3 regions of the Salinithrix halophila genome follow, and region 1 is predicted to be linked to each of the others. Evidence: riboswitches for the same ligand, from Rfam matches in the RefSeq annotation. Region 1 holds a riboswitch; each other region holds the start of a gene.
What was found. Region 1 has a riboswitch for S-adenosylmethionine ahead of ACFOUO_RS09695 (homoserine dehydrogenase). Riboswitches for the same ligand answer to the same signal wherever they lie in the genome.
Positions count from the first base shown of each region.

Region 1 (9,980 bases):
CTCCGATCCGAACTCCCCCACCGCCCACTTCAGGATCGAGTCAGGATCTGCTTCTTTTAGCCGGATTGCCGCTTCGGCTACCTGTTCCCGGCTCCATTCCGCCGCCTTGGCGTCATTTCCGGACTTGGTTTCTTCGAACATCAACGATCCCCCCTCCCCTCCTTCCATATTCTGAAAACGCCCAACCGGTCACCCCGTTTCACAAAAAAGGACGCTGTCAAATCAGTTTATGGTGCTTCTGAACATCTGAGTATACAGACAGGCAAAACCGCCCCTATACAGGGACGGTTTTTTTTAGGCTTCAGACTTGAACCTCAGCAGGTTCTCGCCAAGGGCTGCACCGACTTTCCAAGCGCGTGCCATGGCTTGCTTTAAAATGTCTTCCACCTTGTCGGGATATTGATTCATGCCTTCAACGTGAATCGTCTCCACATCGCTGATACCGAGAAAATTGAGCAAGGTGGTCAGGTAACGACCACTGAAGTCCATCGCGTCAGCGGGCGCCTGGCTGTAAACACCACCGGTCGCATGAATGTGAACAGCTCTTTTTCCCTGAAGCAGTCCTACCGGTCCCGCCTCTGTATATTGGAAGGTCTTTCCGGCGATACAGACGGTGTCAATGTACGCTTTCAGCACCGGAGGAAGGCTGAAGTTCCACATCGGGGAAACGAAGACATAGCGGTCGGCGGAGATAAATTGATCCGTCAATTCTGCGATACGGGAAACCTTTGACCGTTCCTCCCCAGTGAGCGAATCAAAGGAGGCACCAGCCGCCAGCTTTCCCCAGGCCGCCATCACATCAGCATCCAGGAAAGGAATCTCCTCACGGTATAAGTCCAGGTGAGTGATTGGATCCTTCGGATGGTTTTCCCGGTAGGCACGGATCAGTTGGCTCCCTGTTTTCAGACCGTAAGAGTCCGCTTCCGCTTTCGGATTAGCGGTAATATAGAGCAATTTACCCATGAGATCTCACCCTTTTTTCGTATTTGGATTTAACTATACATTATATTGTCGCTTACATATTTAAAGTTAATTCAACCACTTACCTTTGTCAAGTGGTTTTTCTCTGGCCCCAGGTATTTGGTACAATGAGAATGATGGATATTTCCCATTCCACAAAAAAGGAGCCTGGATATGGAATTGGTTGTCTATCTGGCTGGACAGATTCATGACGATTGGCGCCAACAACTGCGGCAAAAAGCGGAAGAGCGAGGTCTTCCACTTATCTTTAAAGGCCCCCAAGAAGATCACGACCGCTCAGACTCCATCGGCGAACGAATCAAAGGAGAACAGCCAAATAAGGAATATCGGGATCACACAGCATCCGAGGTGAACAACCTTCGCACCCGAATTTGGATGGAAAAAGCCGATGTCGTCCTCGCCTTGTTTGGGGATCAATACCGTCAGTGGAATACCGCCCTGGACGCCGGTGCTGCCATTCAGGCAGGAAAACCCCTGATCTTGGTTCGTCCCGCGGAACTGATCCACCCCCTGAAAGAACTTGCCCAGCGGGCTCAGGTGGTGGTAGAATCTCCTGAACAGGCCCTAGATGCCCTTGCTTATGTTTTGGAGTAATTCCCTATATACAAAAAGGCCGCCGGATCCTCTACGAGTCCGGCGGCCTGTCCTTTTCCCATCAAAAAAACGCGGCATCTCCTAGAGCCGCGCTCTCACTCCTCGTGACCTAAGGTGGCGGGTTGATTATCGAAAACGATATAATCAACGTCGAGATTATAGAGAACGGTATCCTTCCCAGTCTGTTGATCCCGCACCAGCATAAAATCTCTTCCCACCTGCCGTAGAACACCGGTAAATACCTTGGCATTCCACTGAGGGTTATTTTCGAAAGTCATGTAGACCGTGATCAACTTGCCGATGTTTCTCGACATCAGATCCTCACTGTAATACCTCGTTCGCTGCTGCTGGGACGTAAACCCGCCGTAGGCGGCCATTCCCGGCTGGTTCCAGTACAATTCAACCCCTCCTTAATAGACTCTGGGACATTCTCCTGGCGATGGGTGATAAAAGCAGTGGCTTTTGTAACGTCCACTGTGCGTCTGGTTAAACCAGGTAGCCGGGCAATTCCCTGGCGGCCTGAAGAACCAGAGAGAATACCGACCTGGGTCAAAACGGGCTCCATCAACCACTCGCTGAGCTAGGCGAATCTCCCGACTCCGTGCCTGTTTGTAGAAATAGGGGCGCTGCACCGCCTCAAACCCGCCCGGGGATTGGAAAATCATGTCCCGCAGTGAACGTAGGGCATCAAAATCGAGGCAATCAGAACGAACTCGGTTCACCCCCACATTTCCCACGAGCAACATCCCCAGTTCGCCGTCCCCTTCCGCCTCCGCCCTCATCAACCTCGCCAGGAGCTTAATATCTTTGCTGTTCGTCTTAATGACGGCCATCGAACCACCTCGCAGGATAAACTTATTCACCTACCAGGTAAAAAAGAAGCAATAAAAAAACCGGCAGGTCGCCGGTAAAGAGCATCTGTCAGACCCGGTACGCGACCCGTCCGTTGACAATAGTCATGACCGCGCGGGCTTCCAAGAGGGTATCCGGTTCCCCGCTGAGAAGATCCCGATCAAAAACGGAAAGGTCTGCCCATTTACCCGGACCAACCGTACCCCGTTCCCTCTCTTCCCCAACACTGCGGGCACCTCCTACGGTAAAGAGACGGAGTGCTTCCAGGAGGGTGATCTTTTGCTCCGGGAGCCAGCCGGGATGCTCCGGATCCGATGGATCCCGGCGGGTGACGGCGGCGTGGATTCCCAGCAAGGGATCGATCGGCTCAATCGGGGCATCGCTTCCGCCTCCGCAAGGAATCCCCGCTTCCAACAGAGTACGCCAAGCGTAAGCGAAGGAAAGCCGCTCATTCCCCACCCGTTCGGTGATCCAAGGAAAATCGCTGACCACGAATCGGGGCTGGATATCGAGGACCATTGGTAACCGTTGCAGGCGCTCCATCAAGCCCCGGTTAAGAATCTGAGCGTGGATCAGCCGATCAGGCATAAACCGGCCTGAAAGAGGGATGGCCTCCAGCGCCCGAACCACCTGTTCCGCTGCCCCGTCCCCAATGGCATGAACCGCGACAGGCATCCCGTGTTCTCGGGCTTCTCGCACCAGCCCATTCATTTCCTCCCCCGTGTGGATAGCCATCCCGCAAGTGGAAGGGTCATCGGTATACGGCTCAGCCAACCACGCGGTCCGACCACCGATGGAACCGTCGGCAAAGATCTTCGCGGCACCGATTCGAAACCATTCATCCCCATCCCCGGCGGTTAGGCCGGCATCCCTCAATTCTTCCAAGAAGGGATGGTAAATTAAATGGTGGGTGCGAAGAAGGGTCCCCTCCTGAGTCAACTCCCGATATATTCGGGTTAAGTCCCTTACACTTCCTGCATCCCTCAGGTCTTCAGTGTGCACGGCGGTCAGCCCTCTGGCCAGAGCCCCCGATGCAGCTGTGCGGGCCAGCTCCTTTTTCTCCGCAAACGTGAGGGGCGGAAGAGCTTCCCGGAAAGGCAAGGAAGCATTCTCATAGACAAGACCGTTCAGCTGACCCCGAGCATCCCGGCCGAAAGCTCCTTCAGCGGGATCTGGTGCATCCAGTGTAAGGCCCGCCGCCTCGATCGCCCGGGAATTGACCGCCTGGACATGGTAACAAACCCGGGTCAGCATCACCGGGTGACCGGGGGCGACCCGATCCAGTTCCTCCCGCGTCAGAGGCGTCCCTTCCATCATCCTGTTTTCGTCCCAGTTTAACCCCAGCACCCATTGGCCCGACGGTGTTCTCTCCACCCGTTCCCGTAAAGCCTGAAGCACCCCTTCCTTGGAAGTAAGACCCGTAAAGTCCAACAGAGACAGTTTCATGCCATAAGCCATCAAGTGGAGGTGATTATCCGTCAGCCCCGGGCAAGCAAATCCTCCTTCCAGATCGATGATTTCCACTGCTGGACGACCAAACTGAAGGAGGATCTCTTTGGTCGACCCTAGACCCCGAATCCGTCCCCCCTCGGTGTAAACGGCTTCCACGAAAGGTCTCTCCTTCTCCAGCGTAACAATACGGCCATTGGCAAAAATCCGTTTCTCCATGGCTGAACCCTTTCTGCTCTCAAAATTGTGGTGATTGGATTGGATACCAGCTTTCCCCCATCGTATTCTTCCTCTCCGCCGGAAACAACCCTCTCTTCCGAAGCCCCACCGCTACTGGATCATCCAGTAGGTGGTAAAATCATTATTCGATGTTTTAGCCTAGCGATGTTGGTGGTACATAAAGAGTAGGTTTTATTAAATCGATGTTTAGGAGGGCTTTCCCATTTTCCAACAAACAGATGTAATGAATCAACTAGTGATCCCGATGGCGGCCGATTTTCTCCTATTTGTCTTAAAAGCCGGGGTGATCACCCTCTTGGCCACCTGGTTTTTCAAAAAAACCATCGTTCCGTTACTGAATAAAAGAGAAACGCAAACCACACCCGAATAAGCGATAAACCCCCTCATCGGAGGGGGTTTTCCCTTTTTACTGGTTCTTCCGTTCCAGTAAGGTAACACTTTCTACCTGAGAGGTTTGGGGAAACATGTCCACCGGCTGAACGGAACGGATGGCATATCCGCCTCTTGCCAGTCGGTTACAGTCTTTTGCCAGCGTAGAAGGATTGCAGGAAACATAGACGAACCGGGGCACTTCCGCTCGGAGCAGAGCGTCCATAAAATCCTCTCCAAGCCCGGTACGTGGCGGGTCTGCTACGACCACATCCGGTCGAAAGCCTTGATCCGCCCAACGGGGCAGAAGTTCTTCCGCGGCTCCCAGAACATATTCCGCATGGTCGATCCTGTTCATAGCGGCATTCTCCCGTGCATCAGTGATCGCTTCCGGCACGATATCCATCCCGATGACGCGTGCCGCATGGCCTGCCAGCCATAGACCGATCGTTCCCGCACCGCAATAGGCATCGACTACCGTCTCCCTACCGCTCAGTCCTGCGACGTTCAACACCGTATCATAGAGGCGTACGGTCTGGGACGGATTCAATTGGAAGAAGGCGGGAGCCGACAAACGGAAGGTAAGCTTTCCTAGCCCTTCGGTAATCTTTTCTTCTCCCCATAAAACACGGCTTTTTTCCCCAAAGACCAGCGAGGTACGATGAGGGTTGTGGTTAACGATGAAACTGGACACCCCTGGCAACCGTCGGTGCAGTTCTTTGACCAGTGCATCTTCTTTAGGCAACGGATCCTCCCGGCTAATCAAGACCAGTTGCGCCTCCTTCGTAGCTATACCGACCCTTACTACTAGATGGCGGACGGCCCCCCTGTGCTTTTTCTCGTTGTATAAGGGAATAGACAGATCTTGCAGCACTTGCCGAACGATATCCAGTATCCGGTCCGTTTCCGGATGTTGAACCAAACACCCCTTCATATCCACGAGATGATGGGATCCGGGGGTATACATCCCCATCACCACTCCACCCGCCTGACGACGTACGGGCAATTGAGCCTTGTTGCGGTAAGTCCAAGGTTCTTCCATGCCGATGGTCTCCCGGATCGTCGGCATTTCCTGCTTTGCATATCGGGAGAAGGCCTCCTCCACCAGTTCTCGTTTCAACCTCAGTTGCATGGGATAGTCGATATGCTGAAGCTGGCACCCGCCACATTGTTGGTAGATGGGGCAGGGGGGCTTTACCCGATGAGAGGAAGGCTTCTTGAGTCGAAGGATCTCCCCCCGAGCATATTTCTTTTGAACCTCGGTAATACGGGTGGTTACATACTCTCCTGGGATCGCTCCATCGACGAATACAACCTGCTTCCGGTAAAATCCCACTCCCTCCCCGTTGATTCCGAGGCGGCGGATCGGCAAGCCGATCACTTCTCCCTTTTTTAGTTGCATTGGGCTCATGAGTCATCCTCTTCTTATCGTTAAAAGTCGCTTGTCCTATTGTACCTGAAGAGAAGAGGATTCCCAAATGCGCTTTTAGAGCAGGAGTTTTAGCGAAAAAAAACGAAAGGGAGTGGGATGAGAGAGGAGGACGATGATGGCTGGTGAAACTCGACAACACGAATCCATGATCGCCACGGAAGTCCTGGAGACGATCGCCGCCGTGGCAGCCATGGAAACGAAAGGTGTAACCGGAATGAGTGGCGGGCTAGTCGACGGCGTAACCCGGCGGTTCAGTCGGGGGGATCACCCCATGGGAGTCGAAGTACGCAGCGACGAAGGGAAAGTGACCCTTCACTTGCGGGTGACCGTAGCCTATGGGGAAAATATTCCCGAAGTAGGGAACCGCGCCATATATAGAGTGTCAGAGGCAATCCGCGACATGACCGGCATCCGGCCGGATGATATCCGCCTTCGTGTTGAAGGAGTGACTCTTCCAGAGGAACAGGAAGAGTCGACGGAGAATGAGGAATAACATCCGACGGAGACGGGTATAAAACCTATACCGTTGCGCTAGTCCCCCCATATAAACCCGGCCAGGCCGGGTTCTTTTTTATAATCGGGCGCTTATACCGCGCTCCCCGCTTCCAGCCTCACCGCTTCCTCCACGGTCGAGCTGCCGTGAACGGGACGGTCAGTGAGACAGGAAACCTCCAGACCCAACTCCGCCAGTAGAACACCCCGATAGAGGGGATCCCAACGGCGTAGGATGAAGGCAACACCACTCCCATCGGTGACGCGGGAGATGCCGGTTTCTCCGACGGGGAGCCCAATGGCCTGCAGACGGCGTTTCAACCCTTCAGCATCTCCCTCATCCAAATGCTGTGCCGTCTCCAAATAGATGAAGCGGCTACCACCTGAATGTTGGGAGGGAAGAAGCAGCGTTTCTTCAGAAGGGATGAATTTGGATGGCGGCAAACAGTAAAGATTACACAAATCCTCCACGACTGCACTCGCAGTCGGCTCTTCCCCCGCTCCTTGACCGACAAGCGTGATATCCTGAACCACATCCGCCTCCAAATGGATCGCATTGTAGATGCCGTCCACCGAGGATAGGGAATGGGTGAGAGGAAGGAGGGCCGGGCCCACTGCGAGAGAGACGGGCCCTTTTTCTCCGTACTGCTCCCCTCGGGCCAAAAGCTTAACAGCGTAGCCCAACCGTCGAGCGAGAACCAGCTCCCCAGGGGTGATCTCTCGAATACCTTCTCGGGGTATCTCGGTGACAGGTACTTCCGCATCAAAGGAGAGGCGGGCAAGGATAGCCAGTTTATAGGCCGCATCAAAGCCGTCGACATCGGAGGTGGGGTCTGCTTCCGCGTATCCGAGTTTCTGTGCCTCCGCCAGCACTTCATCGAAGGGAGTACCCTTCGATGCCATCTCGGTCAGGATGTAGTTCGTGGTCCCGTTCAAGATACCGGTGATGCGGTGGATCCGGTTGGATTTCAGTAAATGCCGCATTGTGCCTAACACGGGAATACCGCCCCCCACACTGGCTTCGTAGAGAAGCTGGACTCCTCGGCTTCTGGCTAGCCGTTCCAGCTCGCTCCCATGCTTGGCGAGTAATTCTTTGTTGGCGGTGACCACATGGCACCCCGCCTCAAAGGCACGCTCAATAAAGCTGCGTGCTGGTTCTAAGCCACCAATCGCCTCCACCACTACCTGAATCCCAGCCTCCAGCACCTGTTGAAAATCGGTTGTGAGCAGCGATTGGGCATCCTCCGCCTGCCTTTTTTTGTCCGGATCCTGGACGAGTATTTTTTTCACTTCGAACAAGGTATCCGTCCGTTTTAGGATGACATCCTGGTTGCTCTTCAGTGCCTTGAAGACACCTGTTCCGACGGTCCCCATGCCCAATAGGCCCACACCGATCCGTTCCACTTCCATTCCCCCTTCTGATAATAAAAAAAGCCCCCTCGGATAAGGAGGGGACTGTCCGTTTACCGGCTAAGCCGGGTTCCCGCTCCTTATCTCTCAGCGCTTACACGCTGCAGGATTTGGCACCATGTCTACAGACGTCACTCAATGACCTGCAGACGGGTTGCCGGGTTTCATCGGGCCAGTCCCTCCACCACTCTGGATAAGAAATCGCATATATCCATCCGTTTTCAATTGTAATTAGTCAATATTATGGTACAGGGTGAACCTTTCTGTCAAATGGTTTTTTTTCCTAAACCGGCAGCGGGCGAACGTTCAGCCACGCGGTTTCTCAGTACACCCAAACCGTCGATGGACAACTCCACCGTATCTCCTGGCTCCAACCACGGGTGAACCTTCGTCCCCAGTTCTAGGATGCATCCGGTCCCTACTGTCCCCGAGCCGATCAGATCCCCCGGGTATAGCGTACAATCCCGCGAAGCCCGCTCTACCATGTCAGCGAAGGAGAATGTCAGGTCGACGGTATTGCCCCGGGACAACTCCCGTCCGTTGACACGGGCAGTCATGGTCAGGTCCCAACGGTCATTCTGGCGCCGGCTTTCCAGCTCATCCTTCGTTACCAGCCAGGGGCCGACAGACGTAGCGAAATCCTTCCCTTTAGCAGGTCCCAGGCCCACTTTCATCTCTCGGGCCTGCAGGTCCCTGGCGCTCCAGTCGTTCAGGATCATAAAACCGATGATATAGTCCCCCGCTTTCTCCGCCGGGATATCCCGCCCTTCCCGGCCAATTACACAAGCTATTTCCAGCTCATAGTCGAGAGCACGGGTGTCACGGGGCCGAACAACCTCCTCGTCCGGCCCGAGGATCGAATGGGGGTTGGAAAAGTAAAAGGCCGGAAATTCATACCACTCGGGAACCATATCCAGCCCCCTCCGGGCCCGGGCCGTTTTTACATGTTGCTCAAAAGCGTAGAAATCCCGAAAAGAGCGCGGATTGGGCAGAGGAGCCGCTAACCGGACTTCGGCAAGAGATAAGGCGACTGGTTCCCCTTCCACCTTCAATGCTGCTGGATCCCTGCCAGATACCGCATCGACCGTCCGGCTCAATTCAGACATCCCTTCTTCCCCCGCCTCCAGTAGTTCCCTCATCGACAAAGGAAGAACGCGAGAAATAGGCACACCCTGCTCCAGGGCTGCCCACTCCTGGGCAAACCCGATATCCACAACGTAGTCCCCTTCGATCCATCCCACCCGTCCCCCGGCTGGTTCACCGAAGGTACTGACGGTCAGTTCCGTATCTTTGATGATATAGGTCACTAATTTCATCCCATGCCTCCTTAAAGCCTGGCTTGGGTGGCAAACCCCCACGCCGGTGATTCTTAAGGTTTACATTCGCCGGTATTTAGAGCCAACCCTTTTTCCCATACTAAAAAGCCCTCCCGTATGGAAGGGATTTTGGGACTACAAGACGGAGTCCAGGACAGCCTCACGGCGAATCCGCAGGCTTTCATGGACGATTCGGTCCGCCGCTTCCGGGGAGGCCAATTCCTCCAAGCGGCGTGCCATCGTCCTCCGTTCCTCCGGGTGAGCCAGTAAAGCGGCTGCCTCTTTACAAACCGTTTCTGGACGGACAGTGAGGGCACCTCCATTCCGGATTAGATAATCCCGGTTGGCCTCTTCTTGGCCGGGTAGCGCATCGAAAAGCAGCATGGGTAAGCCCTTGTTCATCGCCTCCGTCACAGTCAAACCACCCGGCTTAGTGACCAAAAGATCAGCCGCGTCCATCAGCAAAGGCATATCGTCTCGATATCGAAGAATATGGATACCGTTTTCCCCGTCAAATCGGGCCGTAAGTTCCCTGTAGAGCTTCTCATTCTTCCCGGTAAGTACCCAGATCCGGGCCGGTGGTTTTAAACGGGAAAGTTCGTCTACCAAACGCGGCAACGGTCCATATCCCAACCCGCCTCCCATCACCAGCACCATGGGCTCATCCTTAGAAACCCCAGCTTGAATACGTGCCCGGATCTGAGAATTTCGCTTATGAAAGGCCGAGGCACTGGGGATACCTGCCTCCAGGATGCGACAGCCGGTTTGCCACATCAGGCGCTTTTGTTCCCGTTCATTCACCAGACGACGAGGGATACACAAAAGATCAGGTGCTTGGGCGAACC
Region 1 is NZ_JBHSAP010000009.1:684,487-694,466, forward strand. It holds gene ACFOUO_RS09655 (phosphoadenylyl-sulfate reductase) at 1-141, opposite strand, end outside; gene ACFOUO_RS09660 (FMN-dependent NADH-azoreductase) at 295-963, opposite strand; gene ACFOUO_RS09665 (YtoQ family protein) at 1,135-1,575, shown strand; gene ACFOUO_RS09670 (spore coat protein GerQ) at 1,671-1,973, opposite strand; gene ACFOUO_RS09675 (cell wall hydrolase) at 1,986-2,408, opposite strand; gene ACFOUO_RS09680 (amidohydrolase) at 2,497-4,095, opposite strand; gene rlmD (23S rRNA (uracil(1939)-C(5))-methyltransferase RlmD) at 4,523-5,896, opposite strand; gene ACFOUO_RS09690 (Asp23/Gls24 family envelope stress response protein) at 6,033-6,410, shown strand; gene ACFOUO_RS09695 (homoserine dehydrogenase) at 6,503-7,813, opposite strand; SAM riboswitch class I at 7,897-8,019, opposite strand; gene ACFOUO_RS09700 (fumarylacetoacetate hydrolase family protein) at 8,086-9,135, opposite strand; gene ACFOUO_RS09705 (MGDG synthase family glycosyltransferase) at 9,271-9,980, opposite strand, start outside.

Region 2 (9,980 bases), on a different contig from region 1:
GTATTCCGCCCGGTCATAGTTGGGGACGCGCCCAGCGTTGATGGAGCCCACCGCCCCGACGACGTAAGCATCCGCCCCCGCCCCACGGCGGGCGATATGGACAGCTTCCCGATTGATACGGGTTAGCTTTCCCTCCATGCCGTAACGAGCGAGACGCTCCCTGTTAGCCCCGTATGTGTTGGTTTCGATTACACGGGCGCCGGATTCATAATAACGGCGATGGACTTCTTCGATCCAATCCGGACGGGAAAGGCAGAGTTCTTCCGCAGACACCCCCACCGGAATCCCCTGCTGATACAGGTAGGTGGACATCGCCCCGTCACCGACCAGGATAGAACGGGACAAGACGGACCTCAGATCCGGTTTCTCTCGCATCATCTTCTCCTCCCTTAAACCGCGTTGAAATAACGTCCTTCCGGATGGGCAAAGACCATCGCCGACACCGATGCCTCAGGCTCCATCATGAAGCCCTCGGTCAAGCGCACCCCGATCGCCTCCGGCTCCAGCAACTGAAACAGTTTGGCCTGATCCTCCAGGTCGGGGCAAGCAGGATAGCCGAAAGAGACCCGGATCCCCTGATAACGGGCACCGAAACGCTGCTGCATGGTCATATCCAGCGGATCCGGGAAGCCCCAGGCATCCCGCATGACATGGTGGATTCGTTCTGCAAAGGATTCCGCCAGTTCGAGAGCGAAGGCCTGCACCATATGGGAGCGCAGATAATCTCCGGTCTCTTTCCATCCTTCAGACAGTTCGCGCACACCCTTACCCGCGGTCACAGTCAGAAAACCTACATAATCCATCACCCCGGACTCCACCGGGCGAAGGAAATCGGCTAGGCACAAGTGGGGATCTTTCGTCTGGCGGGGAAACGTAAACGTGGTCAGCACTTTTTCTCCTGGGTGCTCCGGATCATAGATATGAATCGAATCCCCATCCGCCTGAGCAGGGAAAAAGCGGTACATCCCATCAGCGCAGATTTTCTTCTCCCGTGTCAGTTCCTCAACAAGTGCGTCCATCTCCCCTTTGAGCTCCAGGGCCTTTCTGTCCCCCTCAGCGAGGAGGGTACTCACATTCCCCTTCAGACCCAAATGCTTGCCAAGCAGCATTTGCTGGTTCACATAGGGAAGGAGGTGACTCACTGGATAATCCCGCAGGATGTGCCGTTTAAAGTCCGGTGGCTGGTAAACGGGGGCCTCCCTATCCACTGCGGAGCGAACAGGTGTTATAACAGCCGTGCCCCCACCTCCCTGCTCCTGCTTTTTCGCTTCTGCTGCCTTTAGGGAGGCTTCTCGGTTCCGGCGCAGCTCATCGATCAGCTGCTGCCTCTTGTCGGCATCCCGAAGTCGATTCGCCAGTTCCAGACCGTTCATGGCGTCCTTGGCATAAAGGACGGGTCCATCATACTGGGTAGCGATCCGGTTAGTCGTGAATTTGCGTGTAAGTGCCGCTCCTCCCACCATAATCGGCAAGTCGATACTGGCCGCCTTCATATCCTGGGCGGTTAATACCATCTGTTGTGCCGATTTGACAAGGAGGCCGGATAGGCCCACCACGTCGGGCTTTTCTCGGCGACAAGCTTCGATCAGTTGCTCCGGCGGTACTTTGATCCCCAGGTTAATCACCTGGTATCCATTGTTGGAGAGGATGATCTCCACCAGGTTTTTACCGATATCATGGACATCCCCCTTCACGGTCGCCAGAACAATCTTACCCTTGCTCTCCGTGGAGGCTTTCTCCATATAGGGCTCCAGGTGGGCAACGGAGGCCTTCATCACCTCGGCGCTCTGCAACACCTCAGCCACGATGAGTTGGTTATCGTTGAAGAGGCGTCCTACCTCATCCATCCCGGTCATCAACGGTCCGTTAATGATCTCCAAGGGATCATCATATTTAGCGAGGGCCTCATCCAAATCGGTGATTAAGCCGTCCTTGCTTCCCTCCACCACATAGCGGGCCAACCGCTCCTCCAAGGGAAGATCAGCGACGGGCTCTTTGGGGGCACTCTTTTTTCCCCGGTAAAAGGCAGCAAAATCCGCCAGCACGGAATCGTAATTTTCCTGGGTCGTTTCAAACAAAAAGTGTTCCGCCTGCTGCCGTTCTTCATCAGGAATGGAAGCATAGCGTTCCAGTTTCTCTGTATTAACGATCGCATAGTCGAGACCGGCTCGAGTGCAATGATAGAGATAAACGGCGTTTAATACCTCCCGGCCCGCCAAGGGTAAGCCGAAGGAGACATTGGAAACCCCAAGGATCGTCTGACAGGCAGGCAACTCCTTTTTGATACGCCGGATCCCCTCCACCGTCTCTGCCGCAGATCCGATATATGCCTGGTCACCGGTGCCCACGGGGAAGACGAGTGGATCAAAGATGATGTCCTCAGCCGGAATACCGTATTTATTCACCAACAAATCATAGGAACGCTTGGCTACAGCCAGCTTCTTATCCGCTTTGACAGCCATCCCTTCTTCATCGATGGTACCGACGACGACAGCGGCTCCGTACCGATGAATGAGGGGAACCACCTCGGTGAAGCGCTCCTCCCCGTCCTCCAGGTTGATCGAGTTGATGATCGCTTTTCCCTGGGAGTACTTCAGGGATTGTTCAATCACTTCATGGTCGGTGGAATCGATCATCAAAGGCACCTTTACCTTGCGAACGGCAAAATCGAGGAATTTCACCATATCCTCGGCTTCGTCCCGATCCGGGTCGGCAAGGCAGACATCGATAACCTGGGCGCCCCCTTTTACCTGACGGCGGGCGATTTCCGATGCGTCCTCATACTTCCCTTCCTTGATCAGATCTCGAAATTTCTTCGACCCGATCACGTTGGTCCTCTCCCCGACCAGCACCGGTCGGTTGTCCGCCTCTAGGTAAAGGGGCTCAATCCCTGATACCGCGGTGAGCGGCTCGACGCTTCGCCGGCGAGGAGATTTCTCTGCCAATGCCTCTGACAGTGCTCGGATGTGTTCCGGAGTCGTCCCACAACAGCCGCCGGCCATATTCAGCCAACCCTGATCCGCAAATCCAGCCAGTTTTTGCGCCAGCCCCCGAGGGGTTTCATGGTAGTTGCCATCCTCATCAGGCAAGCCCGCGTTGGGATAACAACTAACCCCGCATTCGGCCATACCGGCCAATGTCCGGAGATGATCTCGCATAAATTCGGGGCCCGTAGCGCAGTTGAGTCCAACAGTAAGAGGTTTCAAATGCTGAATGGAGAGGTAAAAAGCCTCTACATTCTGCCCCGCCAGCATCGTCCCCATCGGTTCGATCGTTCCAGAGATCAGCAGAGGAAGATTTGTACTCGTTTGTTCAAAAGCCTGTCGGATCCCGATGCCAGCCGCCTTCACATTGAGCGTATCCTGGGAAGTCTCCAACAGGAGTGCATCGACTCCCCCCTCAATCAGTCCCACCGTCTGTTCCTGGTAGTTATCAATCAGCTCATCGAAGGTGGTCCCTCCGGTAACAGATAGGGTCTTGGTCGTTGGCCCCAGTGCACCGGCGGCGTAGCGGGGATGTTCCGGTGTGGAATACTTCCTCACGGCTTCCACAGCCAATTGTGCCGCCACCCGGTTGATCTCTAGCGCCTTCTCCTCAAGACCATACTCCGCCAAGACAAGGGCCGTGGCACCGAACGTATTGGTTTCAATGATGTCGGCCCCTGCCTCCAGATAATTTTCGTGGATGCGACGGATCACATCGGGGCGGGTCAGGTTGAGATTTTCGTTACAGCCGTCATATTCTTCCCCCCCGAAGTCTTCCGGGGAAAGGTTTGCTTCCTGTAATTGGGTCCCCATCGCCCCGTCCAGGATGAGGATTTTCTCTTCCAATCGCTGTACAAGCGGCTTCTTCTTTTCCAGTGTCTGAGCCATATCCACCATCCCTTTTGATAATCAAAAAACCTTTCATCTCTGTCGATGAAAGGTTGAGTGTACTGTACCCTCTCTCATCCGCCAGAGAATTTCTCTGCAGGAATTGGCACCACACCGCCGCGACTTCGCGGGGTAGGTTGCCGGGCTTCATCGGGCCAGTCCCTCCACCACTCTCGATAAGAGAATCCTATAATTTTGTTCGGTTATAAACCGCCAATTTTCTTAACTATAGGGAATTCCAACGCAATTGTCAACCGGCAGATACCTGGAGGAACTTTTACTGGATCTGTAGGTACACCCTCTTTTTCCAGAAAGCGGAATTAAACACATGGACCGAATACCTTTCCTGGAAAGAAAAGCACGAACCTTTTTTCAAAAAGAGCTTTCGCTATATCGGGGGACTGGTTATGATGGGATAGGTCAACAATAGGAATGACGTCTATTAAAGTCGAAAAATCATCCGTCCCCTTCATGGGGCGAAAAAAGGAGTTTAAGCGATTGATCACCTTTTATGAATTAGAATTGGATCACCAGGTCGTTCGGGCCATCAGCGACATGGGGTTTGAAGAGGCTACCCCGATCCAGGCCCAAGCTCTTCCCGTGGCGCTGAACGGAAAAGACTTGATTGGACAAGCTCAGACCGGGACTGGGAAAACAGCTGCTTTCGGTATCCCATTGGTGGAGAAAGCTGATACGGAACAAGACAAAGTCCAAGGAATCGTCATCACCCCGACGCGGGAACTGGCCGTTCAGGTGGCGGAGGAATTGAATAAGATTGGGCAATTCAAAGGGATTCGCACCCTGCCTGTTTACGGTGGCCAAGACATCAACCGACAGATCCGTTCCTTGAAGAAACGGCCTCATATCATTGTTGGAACACCGGGGCGTTTCTTGGATCACCTTCGCCGTCGGACCATTCGCATGGATCATGTGAAACTAGCAGTGCTGGATGAAGCGGACGAGATGCTCAACATGGGTTTCATCGATGATATCGAAGAAATTCTGAAACAGGTGCCGGAAACCCGCCAGACCCTTCTCTTTTCCGCCACCATGCCCGAACCGATCCGCCGCTTGGCCACTTCGTTTATGAAGGATCCCGAGTTAATCCGGGTGAAAGCGAAAGAAGTGACCATGCCCAACATCCAACAACAGTACATGGAAGTCCCCCAACGGCACAAGTTCGATATCCTCTGCCGCCTGCTGGACATCCAATCACCGGACCTCGCGATTGTTTTCGGTCGGACAAAAAGGCGAGTCGACGAACTGGCAGAGGGGCTTAATAAGCGGGGGTACTCCGCAGAAGGCATCCACGGTGACCTTACCCAGGCGCGGCGGGATACGGTTATGCGTCAGTTCAAGGAAGGAACGATCGACATTCTGGTAGCGACGGACGTGGCGGCTCGTGGCCTCGATATCAGCGGTGTAACCCATGTCTATAACTTTGACATCCCCCAGGATCCGGAAAGCTACGTACATCGGATTGGTCGGACGGGACGGGCTGGGAATGAAGGGTTGGCCGTCACCTTCGTCACATCACGGGAAATCGGTCACCTCAAGTCGATCGAACGGATCACCAAGAAGAAGATGGCACGTCAGCCAATTCCCTCCGTAACTGCCGCAATGGAAGGACAGCAGCGACTAACGATGGAAAGGCTGATGAGCCTTGTCGAACAAGGCGGCTACCAGCCCTATAAAGAGTTGGCCGAAGAGCTGCTGCAGGAAACCGATTCCGTTACCTTACTAGCAGCTGCTCTAAAACTGTTGACCCGGGAACCGGACACTACCCCGGTCCGTCTGTCTGAAGAATCCCCAGGTTTCCGCGGGAAAAAACCGGGCGGACGCTACCAAAAAGGAAACCAACGCCAACGCGGTGGCACCGGCGGCGGACGCCGCCGCAAACGATAAAACCCGTCAAAGGACCGTTGATCGCCCACGGAAAAACCCCGCCTTTTATGGCGGGGTTTTTTTACCCAGTCACTTCAGAATTACCTTCAGCATCGGCTCTCCAGATTGGACCTCTCCGGATACGAGCGTCTCTAGCTGTTCCACATGATCCATATTGGTAATGACCACGGGAGTAACGGTACTGGCCGCTATTTCTCGTACCTTTTCCAGATCAAACTCAATCAGGGGCTGGCCCGTCTTCACTTTATCGCCGACTGCCACGCGGGCCGTGAATCCCTCCCCTTCCATGGAGACGGTCTCCAGTCCAATGTGAAGAAGCAATTCCACTCCTTCTTTCGTCCGGATCCCGATAGCATGGGCTGTGTGGAAAAGTTGGACCACTTCCCCATCCACCGGGGAGGTCAAGATGCCCTCCGAAGGATCGACAGCCATCCCGTCCCCCATCATTTTCCCGGAAAAAACCGGATCCGGAACGTCGGCAATCGGTACCCCCTTCCCTGACATCGGCGCTGTTAAAGTGAGTTCTTTGTTCTTTTTCTTCAACCAATTTTTGAACACGAGAATTCCTCCTTATGGGTCGGTGATTCTAAAAATCCCGGACACCCGGGGAGTCTGATAGATTGGTACAGGCGGTTCGGTTTCTATCGCCCTTCCCCCTCCCCTTTTCTCTATAAATCCTACCAACATGGTGGCGTTAAGAAAAGAGGACATTGATCCCTACAGAAATCCGGTACAAATTCTTTTCACGAAAAAAAGATCGAAGGCGCACATAAAATCGGGCCCAAAAGAACAGGACATAGATAAGCACGTAAAAAGGAGACCCGATATGAAAGCAACCAAAATAAGACTTGTTCACGTCATGTTGTGCACCTTCCTCGCCGTTACCGGTTGCGGGATGGGGAACACAGGGGGAAATAATCAATCTGCCCCCTCCCCCCCCGAAAACGGGACCGCCCGCCAACACCCCGGGCCGACTCAACCCGAACGGGTCACCTTCCCTCGGAAGGTGACTGACACCAAAAAAGCCAAGCAACCCGTGATGGAAATCAACGGGTATCTGGAACCTGCTACTCCCAAGGTGGACCGCCGCATCGCGAAAAGCACCGCTCCATACCTGACTCACCTCAGTCCCTTCAGCTACCGCGTTCGTGCCGACGGGAGCATGATCCCCCCGAAGGATGAGCCCGCATTGTCAGCCCTTCGCCGGACCAAGGTGGTACCGATGATGGTGATCACCAACTTTGAAGAGGGGAATTTCTCTCCAGAGATCGCCCGGTCCGTATTTAGAAATCCGCAAGCCAGAGAGCGGCTGATCCGAAATGTCATCAATACCCTGGAGAAAAAGGGGTATTATGCGCTAAACATCGATTTTGAACACATTAAACCGGCCGACAAAGCAGGGTACAACGACTTCCTCCGAGAGATCGCTCCCCGTGTTCGAAGAGCTGGCCACCCTGTCTCGACAGCCCTAGCTCCGAAGATCAACGCCAAACAGTCCGGCGGTTGGCACGGAGCCCACGATTATGCTGTTCACGGAAAAGTGGTCGATTTCGTTATCCTCATGACCTACGAATGGGGCTGGACCGGCGGACCTCCGATGCCTGTCGCTCCTATTCCAAAAGTTCGGCAAGTGCTGGACTATGCCACCTCTGTCATTCCCCCGGAAAAAATCATGATGGGCGCCCCCCTCTACGGTTATGACTGGACGGTTCCTTATCGAAAAGGAACCAACGCCAAAAAGATGAGTCCCGTACAGGCCTCGGCTCTCGCCAAGCGGGAAGGAGCGGACATCCATTATGACAAGAAAAACCAGGCTCCCTGGTTTCGATATACAGATGACCAGGATCGGGAACATATCGTCTGGTTTGAAAACGGACCCAGCGCCCATGCTAAGATAAACCTGGCTCAAAGGTACGGCTTGCGCGGAATAAGTTACTGGGTTTTAGGCGATGACTTCCCGCGCAATTGGGAGCTTGTTAAGGAGCACTTCCAGATCCGGAAGTACAAATAACCCGCTGACAGAAAGATTGGGCGTCCCATCGGACGTCTTTTTTATATATTTTGCGAGCGGGAAAACCCTTAGATGGATGAAAGCGAGCGTCGTTCGGTATCCCCCTGCGGGGATACTTAGAACGACAAATTCGGAAAATTCATTTACAAACATACGTTCTATGGCTTAAATTAAAAGTAGTTGCTCTTTGAAAAATGAATAGCATATGGGGTTGTGCAAGCCAATCGTCTTGCATGTAAAATGCTATGCGTACCTCCATGGTTGGAATGTCATGCGAAAACCAAGCAGTCATTTCAGCCTGAGACATGGCAACGAAACGCTTTTTTAACCGTGGGGCCCACGGGGTTCACTTGGTCCATTTCTCCGGGTTACTGGAGATTACCCAAGAGTCCCCTGCGTTTTCGCATGGGGAGTGGTCAATGGAAGCAATACAGGGTATAGAAAAGAAATAGAATACGATATTTTGGGAGGGAAACCATGACCACCGAAACCCCATACTCTGTTAAAAACCGGGCCGATGGTGATTGGATCACCCGGCTTCGTCGATATATCCACAGCCGTCCTGAAACTGCTGGCAACGAGGAGAGAACCGCCCGATTTATCGCGAAAAAACTCGAACAACTGGGGATGAGAGAGATCCGTACCGGCATTGCCGGGCACGGTCTGATTGCCCTTCTAGGGCCAAAATCGGAAGGACCCGTCGTCGCCCTTCGCGCTGATATGGATGCTCTCCCCGTCGAAGAGCAAACCGATGTATCCTTCACCTCTCAGCATCCCGGGGTCATGCATGCTTGCGGGCATGATGCCCACATGGCAATATTGCTGGGGGCCACCCGGATCCTCAAAGAAATGGAGGATTGCCTCCCCGGAAGGGTCCTCCTCCTGTTCCAACCTGCTGAGGAGAATAGCCCCACCGGCGGAGCCCAGCCGATGATCGAAGAGGGAGCTCTTACAGATCCGCGGCCTGACGCCATCTTTGGTCTTCATGTCTGGCCTGACCTTCCTGTCGGCCAAATCGGTGTGAAGCCGGACTTCCAGATGGGGGCCTCTGATCGATTTGAAATCCATATCCACGGACAAGGCGGTCACGCAAGTATGCCCCACCGGACGATCGACGCATCCTTGATCGCCGTCCAAGTGGCCCAGTGCCTCCAGACCGTGGTCAGCCGTAACGTCAATCCTCTGGAAACCGCCGTCCTTTCCATCACCAGTATCCAGGCAGGCGAAAATCACAATGTCATTCCCGGCTACGCCAGGCTGACTGGATCCGTTCGCACCCTCAAGTCCGAAATCCGAAACCTCATGGAAAATCGCCTACGCGAGGTGGCCATCGATGTGACCCGCGCCATGGGTGCCGAAGCGAAGGTCCATTATGAACGCGGCTATCAAGTACTCCACAATGACCCTGCCATGGTGGAAACCGTAAAGACGACCGCAAGGGATTTGTTGGGAGACACCTCTCTCCCCTTGATCGAACCAGCCCTCGCTGCTGAGGATTTCTCTGCTTACCTGAAGGAGGTTCCCGGAGCTTTTTTCTGGCTTGGCTGCGGGTTTTCCGAGGAATCGAAAAACTTCTCCCTCCATCATCCTCGCTTCCTTGTGGACGAACGAGCCCTCCCCCTCGGGGCGGAAATGATGGCCGGAACCGCTATTCGTTTTCTGAGGGAAAAAGCTCATGGATGAGGCAGTAAAAAAATAAGACCCGTCACCCGGGTCGAGAAAAGAGCTCTTTAAGCTCGTTTTCGATTTTAGCAAGGAGTTGTTTTTGAATAGGAGGCGGTTGCCGTTTGATCAAAAAATAGGCCTCCGTAGCATAATCATCCATGCAGTCTTCCTCTTTCATCTGACTGATAATATGTTCTCCCACGGCAAGTTTCATCATTTCCGCATCCGTTTTAGCTTTGGCATCCACAAACACCACCTGAACCATTCGACCGGCAACTGCCAAGAGCGCCTGTTCCACTTGTTCAGCATACCGCGACTCCAGCCAGTCTCGCCTCAAACGGTCCTGTACCAAAACGAAGAGACGACCCTCTTCCATCTTTAGAGCCTGGGTACCTTCGAACCACTGCTTAAAAGCCGGATGGGAGAGCTCTTCTCTCATATATACGAGCGCTTTGTTCCACATCATACGGGCTTCCATTTCTGACATATCGTGACCCTCCTTACTCCCTCTTTACCCGTATCCCCTG
Region 2 is NZ_JBHSAP010000015.1:388,374-398,353, reverse strand. It holds gene ACFOUO_RS12165 (bifunctional homocysteine S-methyltransferase/methylenetetrahydrofolate reductase) at 1-378, opposite strand, end outside; gene metH (methionine synthase) at 390-3,872, opposite strand; SAM riboswitch class I at 3,944-4,055, opposite strand; partial or broken gene ACFOUO_RS12155 (DEAD/DEAH box helicase) at 4,371-5,774, shown strand; gene ACFOUO_RS12150 (PTS sugar transporter subunit IIA) at 5,847-6,335, opposite strand; gene ACFOUO_RS12145 (glycosyl hydrolase family 18 protein) at 6,604-7,788, shown strand; gene ACFOUO_RS12140 (M20 metallopeptidase family protein) at 8,266-9,471, shown strand; gene ACFOUO_RS12135 (DnaA N-terminal domain-containing protein) at 9,494-9,940, opposite strand.
Region 2: linked by a shared signal. The riboswitch ahead of metH (methionine synthase) and the one ahead of ACFOUO_RS09695 (homoserine dehydrogenase) in region 1 are both predicted to bind S-adenosylmethionine.

Region 3 (9,980 bases), 320 kb from region 1:
CAGCAGCATCCCTCTGACGAGGCCCGCCGATTCTACCGGATATACGGTTTCCAGCCGCTCTCCCAAAAACCGGCGTATACGGTCTGCATAGCGAAGAAACCCTTCCGGCGGGGAAACCGTCAAGACCGTTCCCCACCCCTTCCCCTCCCCCACCCAGTGAATCTGCCGTCGATGGAGGTACTCCCGATAGTCAAAGGCACCGGGGTTACGTGACCGATCTGGAGGCTTCAACCGTAGAGGGAGAGTGATCCCCGTTCCCCTCTCCAGCCGATCAGCCGCTTGCTTCTCTGCTGGGCTCTTTAGGAACATACGGAGGAGGATCCTTTCCCCGTTCATCCGTACCCTTCCTTCTTCCGTCTCCATCCAGTCCACCGCCAACTCCGTCTGCAAACGATCCCCATCGATGTCCGGCAGGGAAGCGACTCGCCCCCACACAGTCCCTTCATGCGATGAACCGGAAAGGCGGGATACGTTGTGACCGTCCACCCAAGTAAAGTGAGCAGCTCCGGCAAAACAAGCCACCGTCAGCAAAGTCATGGTGAGATACCGGCGATGAAAGTAAAACACTCCGGCACCGACTGTTCCCACAAGAACGGTCGCAACCAACCACATCCACCAAGCAGTAGGGGTTCCCACCCCTAGAAAGATCCCAGATGCCCAACCCGCCGCTACGACAAATAAAGGCCGTTTCATCTCCACCTCCATTGATGGAAATATGACCCATTTCGACGAAGGTCGACATCATTCCTTCTCCGCCTATAACCCAATTGGGGTTATCCAAAAAAATAACACCTTCCGCAAAAACGGAAGGTGTTTCCTTATTAATCCCCTTGTTCTGACGGTGGGGGCGGCTGTGGGATGCCGACCTCGTCCCCCTGTTGGTCATCTCCCGGGTTTTCTGGATCATCGGGTGGCGGTGGACTATCACCATTCCCTTGTTGGCCACCTCCCGGATTTCCAGTCTCCGGATTGTCGTTGGAAGGAGGGGGAGTCTGCCGATCGGGCGGCTTCTGCGGGCCCTTCTCCCCATTGCCATCTCCGTCATTCTCCTCTTTCTTTTTCACCTTGTTGCATTCGAAACACTTGTAGGGGAGAGGAGACTGGTACTTAAATCGGTGCCCTGGGGGCGAGAGTTTGCTATCTTTCTTGGTAATCGCATTAAAGATCGCAGACCAGACGATCTTTGCCCGCTTGTCGTTGGGCAAGGATTTATTCTGGTCGTACCCAATCCAGACCCCGAGAGTGATGTCCGGCGTATAACCCATGAACCAAACATCGGACGTATTGTTGGTCGTTCCTGTTTTACCAGCTAGATCGTATCCCGGTGCCCGAGCTCCTATGTAATTCCCTGTTCCTTTTCGGACAACGTCCCGCAACATATCGGTCGTCCAATATGCGGCCCGGGAGGAGAACACCTGAACCGGATCTTGTTTGTGTTCGTATACCACCTTGCCATTGGCGTCCTCAATCCGCTGGATCATGAAAGGTTCATTGAACTTTCCTTGGTTGCCCAGCATGGCATAGCCTGCGGCCATCCGCTGGGGAGTGAACCCATAGGTGAATCCGCCGATTGCAGAGGCTTCTCCGTCATGCTCATGCACCGGAAAGTTCATCTTACGCAGGTAATCGAGTCCCGCTTGCACCCCTACTGCACGCAATGCCTTGATGGCCGGGATGTTGATCGATTTCATCAGAGCTTCCCGCGCGGTCATGGCTCCGTCGTAACGACGGGTGTAGTTACGGTAAACCCCGCTGGCATGGGCGAGAGGTTCGTCGATCATAATCGATTCCGGAGAGATGATGCCTCGATCAAGGGCTGGTCCGAAATCAAGGAGCGGCTTAATCGCAGAACCCGGCTGTTGGGGAGCATCATTTCCCAAAGCGCGGTTCACTTGGCTATCCTTAAAATTTCGTCCGCCCACAAAGCCCAGGGTAGCTCCGGTCTTCGTATCGAGAAGGGCGGCACCCACTTGCTCCTTGGCGTTCTTATACGTCCGCCCGTTCATCGTGTAGGTGATCGGTGAAGCGTATAAATCGTTATTCTGAGCCGCCTTGTTCATCGCCTTATAGACCTTTTGGTCGATGGTGGTATAAATCCGGTACCCCCCGGTTAGCACCTCTCCCCGGTATTTCTGAAGCGTGCTCCCATATTTGCCTTGTTTGCTCAACTTTTTCGGATCATTTCCATCCGCTTTCAAGAGAATCGAAGCAGCTTCCTCTTCCACGGCCATCGTGATGTAGGGGTATTTTGAATAAGCGTTTTTCTCCCCTTTTTTAGCCAAAGACTTCTTGATGTCAAATTGAGCCGCTTCCTTGTATTCCGCTTCGGTGATCTTCTTGTTTTCTACCATATTGCGTAGAACTGCCTTCATCCGCCGCTTTCCGTTTTTCAGGTATTTCTCGCCTCGGAAAGGATTATAAGCATTAGGGCGCTGCACCATGCCAGCTATATAGGCGGATTGGGCCAAATTGAGATCCTTGGCATCCTTACCGAACATCCCCTGAGCCGCTGCCTGAACACCCAGCATATTACGACCGGTTACCCCAGGACCGAAATAGACGCTGTTCAGATAAGCACCTAGAATCTTGTCCTTGGAGAAAAAATTATCCATCCGAACAGCCAGGAATATCTCTTTGGCTTTCCGTTCGAACGTTTTACCGCGATCATCCAGGATGGAGTTTTTCACGAGTTGCTGGGTAATCGTGCTTCCCCCGGTCTGGGCATCGGCGCCGGTCACCTTTTGGTAGACAGCCCGCATAATCGAACGGGGAACAATCCCTTCATGGGTGTAGAATTCCCGATCCTCAGTGGAAAGCAGGGCGTCAATTACGTGAGGGCTGACATCCTTCACCGTTACCACTTTCCGGTCCGCGTCGGTCCTCATCCGTCCGATGGGGGAACCGTCACGGAAATAAGCATAACTGGTCTGACTCCATTGTGAAATTTTCGATTCCAGTGTAGCTTTCTCACGGACTGGCTCGTCCTTGACCAACGATGCGACATATCCCGCCGCTGCACCTACTGTCGCCATCGTTCCCAGAAGGAAAATTGTAAACAAGACAGTCAGTGTGAAAAGAACGCTTTTCAGCCACGGGCGTCCTTTGTCAGGTTTTTTCTGCATTACCTGATTATTGTTCTTTTTCTTTAAAAGGGAAAAAGGTGATTGTTGATCTGCCACCGCTCTCCACCCTCCTTGCGTCTAGAATAATATTGTATCATATGATGGAAAATCCGGTGAGATGGTTTCTAAGAAAAAAGTCGATGGCAAATATGTGAACACCCTTATCGGAAAATTTATGGGATTGTCTCATTTCCGCTTTCTCCGTTCCCTACGCGTGCTGTGAAATCGTTAAAGGCATTGTTTTTCCTCTTTCGCCATGGTAGGATGAGACCTGTTTTGGGTAAACCTATAGAAATCCTTCTTTTTCGGCTCAAAAGGAGCCGTATTGAGACTCCACACGGCTGAAGCCATGGGATTCTTGGGTAGTTAGCGCCCTCAGTCCATTTCTGTTTCGGACAACTCCCAAGTTCAGGGCTGTCTCATCAGCCCATCCCATGCAGTTAGAGTGTACCCACATGGGCGGAACGCCTGTTACCAGCGTTCTAGTTCCTGATCGCTCACTCTTATGGTTTTACCCAGCGGGAGAGATTCGTTCGCCGCTGGAACCCCATACCATAACGTTTTCAAGGAACCACCCACTACCAGTGGGATGAACACCGCTCATATGTTCGATTATATTAGGGATTGGTTGCTCTTTCCACCCCCTTTTTTGGGGGTGGAAAGAAAACGCCGTCTTTCATCCACGATTGAAACCGTGGGCTTTCAAACGGCAACTTACTGTAAAAGAATCATCCTGTAAAAAGAGGAGGAATCGCTTGTGGTGGGTCGTCTGTTTCGTTTCTTTGTTATTTTTGTTTCATCCGTCCTGATCGGATTCGCCTTTAACATGTTCCTTCTTTCCCACAAAGTACTGAGCGGGGGGGTCTCCGGTATCGCGATGATCCTGGGCCTCGTCACATCGATCAATTCGGGAACGCTCATTTTCTTATTAAACATCCCAATTTTCATTCTCGGCTGGATGAAACTGGGCAAGCGGTTCGTAACCATAAGTTTGTTCTCGGTGGCGGTCACTTCGATCTCCATGGGCATCATCCCGGTGGAAAAGATCTCCGAAGACCCGATCCTCTCTTCCATCTTCGGCGGGGTTATTGTCGGCTTCGCTACAGGACTCATCTTCCGGAGCGGATCTTCCACCGGGGGCTTCGACATCGTCGGCATGGTGCTCACCCGCAAAAAAGACCTTCCTCTGGGCAGCCTCATTTTCTCCATGAATGCGATTGTCGTCTTTATCTCTGGTTTTGTTTTCAACTGGGACCTCGCTTTGTACACGATGGCTTCCATCTTCGTAACCGGCAAGACAATTGATGCCATCCACACCCGTCATATCAAACTCACGCTGATGATTATTACCCCCAAAGGGGATGAGGTAAAAGACCAGCTCCTCTCCAATCTTGTTCGGGGAATCACTATTCTTGACGGAGAAGGGGCCTACACCAAGGAGAAACGCCGAGTGCTGTTTACCGTCATCTCCCGCTATGAACTGGCCCATGTCAAACGGATGATCGCCGAAGTCGACCCACAGGCTTTTGTCAATATTACCCAAACCGTTGATGTTATGGGTTACTTCCGCCGTACATAAGCCAGAACAAAAAAAGCGAACACCCCGGGACCCTGTAATAGGAGGACATCAAGGTGTTCGCTTTTGGTTGGATCTCAAATCACTTGGGATTCCTTCTCCGCCGCCTTGTGCCAAGTTGGCAGGGATACCATAGCCAATTCATCCCCGTAAACAATACCCATCTTGTCTGTAACATAGACCCGCCGTCTGCGATAGGTATAACTTTCTTTGATTCGCAGTCGGGTCACCTTGCCGAAGCCGTGAAGCAGTTGCAGCTCGTCCCCCGCTTCCATTGCGTTGAGGGTGGGGCCCGCTTCGACGCCGCCCATCACGAATTTCCCTTTGTGTGTCGCCATGGAAACCGCCTCCCATTTGATTATTTCGAATATTTTACATTGTTACAATACGTTAACATTTTGATTACACCCTTTTGTCGTTCATTCTAATCTCTCTATACCCCTTCCACAACCAATTAATTTGACTAATGTTTGAACTATTGTGTGTTAACAAAATGTTCACATCTACCCTCGGCAGAAAAAAAGCCGACCGTTTCAAGAAACGGTCGGCTTTTTCCTTTGGCCTATTGTTAGATCCGGGGGAGTGTGATTCCCCGTTGATTCTGGTATTTCCCCTGTTTGTCCCGATAAGAGACTTCGCAAACTTCATCACTCTCAAAAAAGACCACCTGGCACAATCCTTCATTGGCGTAAATTTTGGCCGGAAGAGGTGTCGTATTGGAAATCTCCAACGTGACATGTCCTTCCCAGCCTGGCTCAAAAGGAGTTACATTGGTAATGATGCCACATCGAGCATAAGTGGATTTGCCAACACACATGGCTAATACATTATCCGGAATTCGGAAGTACTCCACCGAAGTGGCCAAAGCGAAGGAGTTCGGCGGTACAATGGCTACTTCCCCTTCAAAATCAAGAAAAGAATTTTCGTCGATCGCCTTGGGATCAATCACCGGCATTAAAGCATTGTGGAAGATCTTGAAGTGAGTTCCTACCCGAAGGTCATACCCATAGCTGGAAAGGCCGAAGCTGACGGCTTCTCCCTTGCCCACGTTTCGGTCGACAAAGGGTTCGATCATGCCGTGTTCCAGGGCCATTTTCCGTATCCATTTATCCGATTTGATCGTCATAAACGCGCTTCCCCTTTTACTCTCTGGTTTCCCATTCATTTTACAACAACCCGTCCCCACAAAAAACCGCCTCACCTGAATCGGTGATTGGCGGTTGCTGGGAAACCTCCCATAACAGGGCTCCCGGATTCAAATAATCGAAGCCCTCCACTCAACCCCTACAGAGTATAGGCGACGTCCCTCAATGGACTGTTCCAGATCATGGAGGATATCCTCTGCGTCTTCAAGGCCGACGGAGAGACGCAAGAGGCCGTCGGCAACCCCCCTGGCCTCCCGTTCCTCTTTCGGCATGGCGGCATGGGACATCCGGGCGGGATAGGAAAGGATGCTTTCCACCGAACCAAGGCTGACAGCAACGATCGGAATTCTCACTTGAGAGAGTACTTCCCGGACTTTTTTCCCGCTACCCAGATCAAAAGAAAGGACGGCTCCATGGGCACTCGCTTGGGAGGACTGAAGCGCATGGCCGGGATGTTCAGGTAATCCGGTATAAAAGACCCGTTCCACACCGGGGATCTGTTTCAACCCTTTAGCGATTTTGGCTGCGGAAGCGGTGGAGGCATCCATCCGTGCCTTCAGGGTCTTCAGCCCCCGCATCGTCAGCCAGGAATCCTGAACACCCAAGATGGAGCCAAGAGCATTCTGCAAACCGCTAATTCGTTCCGCCGTCTCCTTTTCTCTTGCCACTACCAGCCCGGAGACCACGTCGCTATGACCGCCGATAAATTTGGTGGCGGAGTGGACCACAATATCCGCACCCAACTCCAGCGGACGCTGGTAACAGGGAGTCATAAACGTGTTATCCACGATGGTCAACAGCCCATGATCCCGGGCGATTGCCGCCGCGCCCCTAAGATCGGTCACCTTGAGGGTAGGGTTCGAGGGTGTTTCAATATAGAGGGCTTTTGTATTGGGGCGGATCGCCGCTTCCACCTGTGCTAGATCGGTGGTATCCACGAAAGATGATTCAATGCCCATCCGGGGCAACACCTGGGTCAACACCCGAAACGTACCGCCATACAAATCGTTGGAAACTACGAGGTGATCACCAGAAGAGAAAAGGAAAAAGACACTGGAAATCGCGGCCATCCCGGAAGAAAAGGCTGAACCTCCAGCCCCCCCCTCCAGTTCAGCGATGGTCTGTTCCAAGGCCCGCCGAGTCGGGTTCCCCGAGCGGGCATAATCAAACTCACCGGGAGAATCGATGTCCGCCTGATGAAAGGTGGATGCCTGATAGAGCGGTATGCTGGCAGCGCCGGTTATCGGATCGATTTCATTCCCATTGTGCAAAAGGCGCGTTCCAAATTTCATCGCGTGTCACACCCTTTCCTCTTTGGAGTAGAGAGACGTCTGTATACTTGCTTGCTTCAGCGCCCCGGACAGGTCGTCAATCAAGTCACCCAGATTTTCGATCCCAACAGAGAGGCGGAGCAGTTTGTCGCAAACCCCTACCCGGTGCCGGATCGCTTCTGGAATGTCCGCATGGGTCTGAGTGGAAGGGTACGTAATCAAGCTTTCCACGCCCCCCAGGCTTTCGGCGAAGGAGATTAGCTTCAAGGATGCCAAGAGTTCCGGAACCAAAGAGGAGTCCTTCAACCGGAAGGAAAGCATCCCGCCGTACCCCCTCGCTTGAGCTTCTTGTACCTTGCGATCCAGAGGGTCGCGTGTCGGATAGAAAACATCTTCTACCGCCGGATGTTCCCGCAGAAACTGGGTGAGGGCAAGAGCATTTTCCTGATGCTTCTCCATCCGCAGAGCCAGGGTTTTCATTCCCCGCATCAACAGCCAAGCATCCTGGGGCCCCAATACCGCCCCGATAGAGTTGTGAAGGGCGAATACTTTTTCCGACAGTTCTGTGCCCCGGCTGACAATCAGCCCTGCCAAGACATCATTGTGGCCTCCTAAGTATTTGGTCGCGGAGTGAACGACCAAGTCCGCTCCCAGCTCCAGCGGTTGCTGAAAATAGGGTGTCATAAAGGTATTATCCACAATGGAGAGCCATCCCTGGGCCGTGGCCAGTTCGCAGACGGCCTGGATATCGGTTACTCGCATCAGAGGGTTGGTGGGGGACTCAATGAAAATCCCACGGGTTTCAGGACAAGCCGCCTTCCGGATCGCTTCTAAATCCCGCAGATCGACGTAGCTGAAGGAGAGCCCGTAACGGGTCAGCACTTCCTCGAACAGCCGGTATGTCCCTCCGTAAAGATCCAAAGAAACAATCAGATGATCTCCCCGGGAAAAAAGTCCCATCAACGTCTGGATCGCGGCCATCCCGGAGCTACAGGCAAACCCTCTGTCTCCTCCCTCCAGATCGGCGATCGCTTCCTCTAGAACCACTCGCGTCGGGTTGGCCGTCCGGGTATAATCAAAACCCGTCGACTGTCCCAATGCCGGATGTTCATAAGCTGTGGAGTAATAGACCGGACAGCTGATCGCTCCCGTGGTACGACATCGGCTTTTTCCGATTTGCGCTAGTTTTGTCTCTTGATGCATATCCAACCCTCCATACCATATCCGCTCCCGTCTTCAGTTCCCGAAAATTCGTGCTCCTTCAGCAATAAAAAACCTCTTCCCTTTATCAAGAGAAGAGGTTGGATCGCAAGTCCCTCCTCTTATCTCTCAGAAACCAGCAGGTCTCTGCAAGAATTGGCACCTTCCGGTCTCAACCGGGGTTGCCGGGCTTCATCGGGCTCGTCCCTCCGCCGCTCTTGATAAGAGTGTTACAAGAATTCTTGATTTAATTTCCGTCTGAAACTTGTGTTTTATTATACCGGGGTCTTTCGGGGGCGTCAACCCTTCCCACACAAAAAGGAACAAGAGCCAAAAAAGGCGATTAAAACCTTGAAATCACGAAACTCAAGAAGATCAGCTTGTTGACAAGTGCTTCCACCACATCGCAAAAAATAAACCGGTTTCCGGCAGAGAGTCTGTTGGCACCAGCCACTCAGCAAGTATCCAACCAGCATCACGCTACTGGTTGGAGTCGGAAGGGACGGAGCGGACTAACCCCATATTGCGGGAGGGACATCTGGCACGAAGTCGGAAATCCGGCTCCGCGCCCCTGCATCGGTGTGTCAGCCGCCGCGAAGATCACTTTCTCTGGTGTTTTCAGAATTCATATTTATGTATGCGAATACATTTTGATCCGTTTTACCCAGAAGCCTATGAACCAGGGGCAGGCGGTGTTATATTTGAGGAGAGAATACCGCTATCAATCATATTTCTGCCATGATCGAGCAAACCCCCGAAGGAGTGGAGCCGATGTCTAAGAATCAAACCCTCATCAATCTGACCGACCAACATGGTGCCCGCAACTATCATCCCCTTCCTATCGTCATCGCCAAAGCGGAGGGGGTCTGGGTAGAAGACGCGGACGGCAATCGCTATATGGATATGCTTAGCGCTTATTCGGCATTGAACCACGGTCATTGCCATCCCAAATTGATCCGGGCACTGAAGGACCAGGCAGAAAAGGTCACCTTGACTTCCCGTGCCTTCCACAACGATCAACTGGGTCTATTTTACGAACGTGTCGCTGCCCTCACAGGCAAAGATCTCGTCCTTCCGATGAACACCGGAGCCGAAGCGGTGGAAACAGCAATCAAGGCAGTACGCCGCTGGGCCTACGATGTAAAAAAGGTACCTGCCGACCAGGCTGAAATCATCGTCTGCGAGGAAAATTTCCACGGTCGTACGATGGCCGCCGTTTCCCTCTCCTCCAGTGAAGAATATAAGCGCGGGTTCGGCCCGATGCTGCCCGGAATCAAGGTGATTCCCTATGGAGACGCCGAAGCGCTGAAACAGGCGATCACTCCCCACACGGCTGCTTTCCTCGTCGAACCGATCCAAGGAGAGGCAGGCGTCATTGTACCGCCCGAAGGCTTCCTGAAAGAAGCCGCCGCCATCTGCCAGGAGAACCGTGTTCTCTTTGTTGCGGACGAGATACAGACAGGGTTTGGTCGTACGGGCCAACTTTTCGCCTGTGACTGGGAAGGCGTGAAGCCCGACATGTATATTATGGGGAAAGCCCTTGGTGGAGGGGTCTTGCCCATCTCGGCCGTAGCTGCCAATGAAGAGGTTCTCGGCGTTTTCGAACCCGGCTCCCACGGCTCCACCTTCGGCGGCAACCCCCTTGCCTGCGCTGTTTCCATCGCCG
Region 3 is NZ_JBHSAP010000009.1:368,158-378,137, forward strand. It holds gene ACFOUO_RS08085 (DNA internalization-related competence protein ComEC/Rec2) at 1-693, opposite strand, end outside; gene ACFOUO_RS08090 (transglycosylase domain-containing protein) at 822-3,179, opposite strand; gene ACFOUO_RS08095 (YitT family protein) at 3,883-4,701, shown strand; gene ACFOUO_RS08100 (hypothetical protein) at 4,776-5,036, opposite strand; gene dcd (dCTP deaminase) at 5,267-5,824, opposite strand; gene ACFOUO_RS08110 (aminotransferase class I/II-fold pyridoxal phosphate-dependent enzyme) at 5,954-7,135, opposite strand; gene ACFOUO_RS08115 (aminotransferase class I/II-fold pyridoxal phosphate-dependent enzyme) at 7,142-8,317, opposite strand; SAM riboswitch class I at 8,434-8,542, opposite strand; gene ACFOUO_RS08120 (ornithine--oxo-acid transaminase) at 9,086-9,980, shown strand, end outside.
Region 3: linked by a shared signal. The riboswitch ahead of ACFOUO_RS08115 (aminotransferase class I/II-fold pyridoxal phosphate-dependent enzyme) and the one ahead of ACFOUO_RS09695 (homoserine dehydrogenase) in region 1 are both predicted to bind S-adenosylmethionine.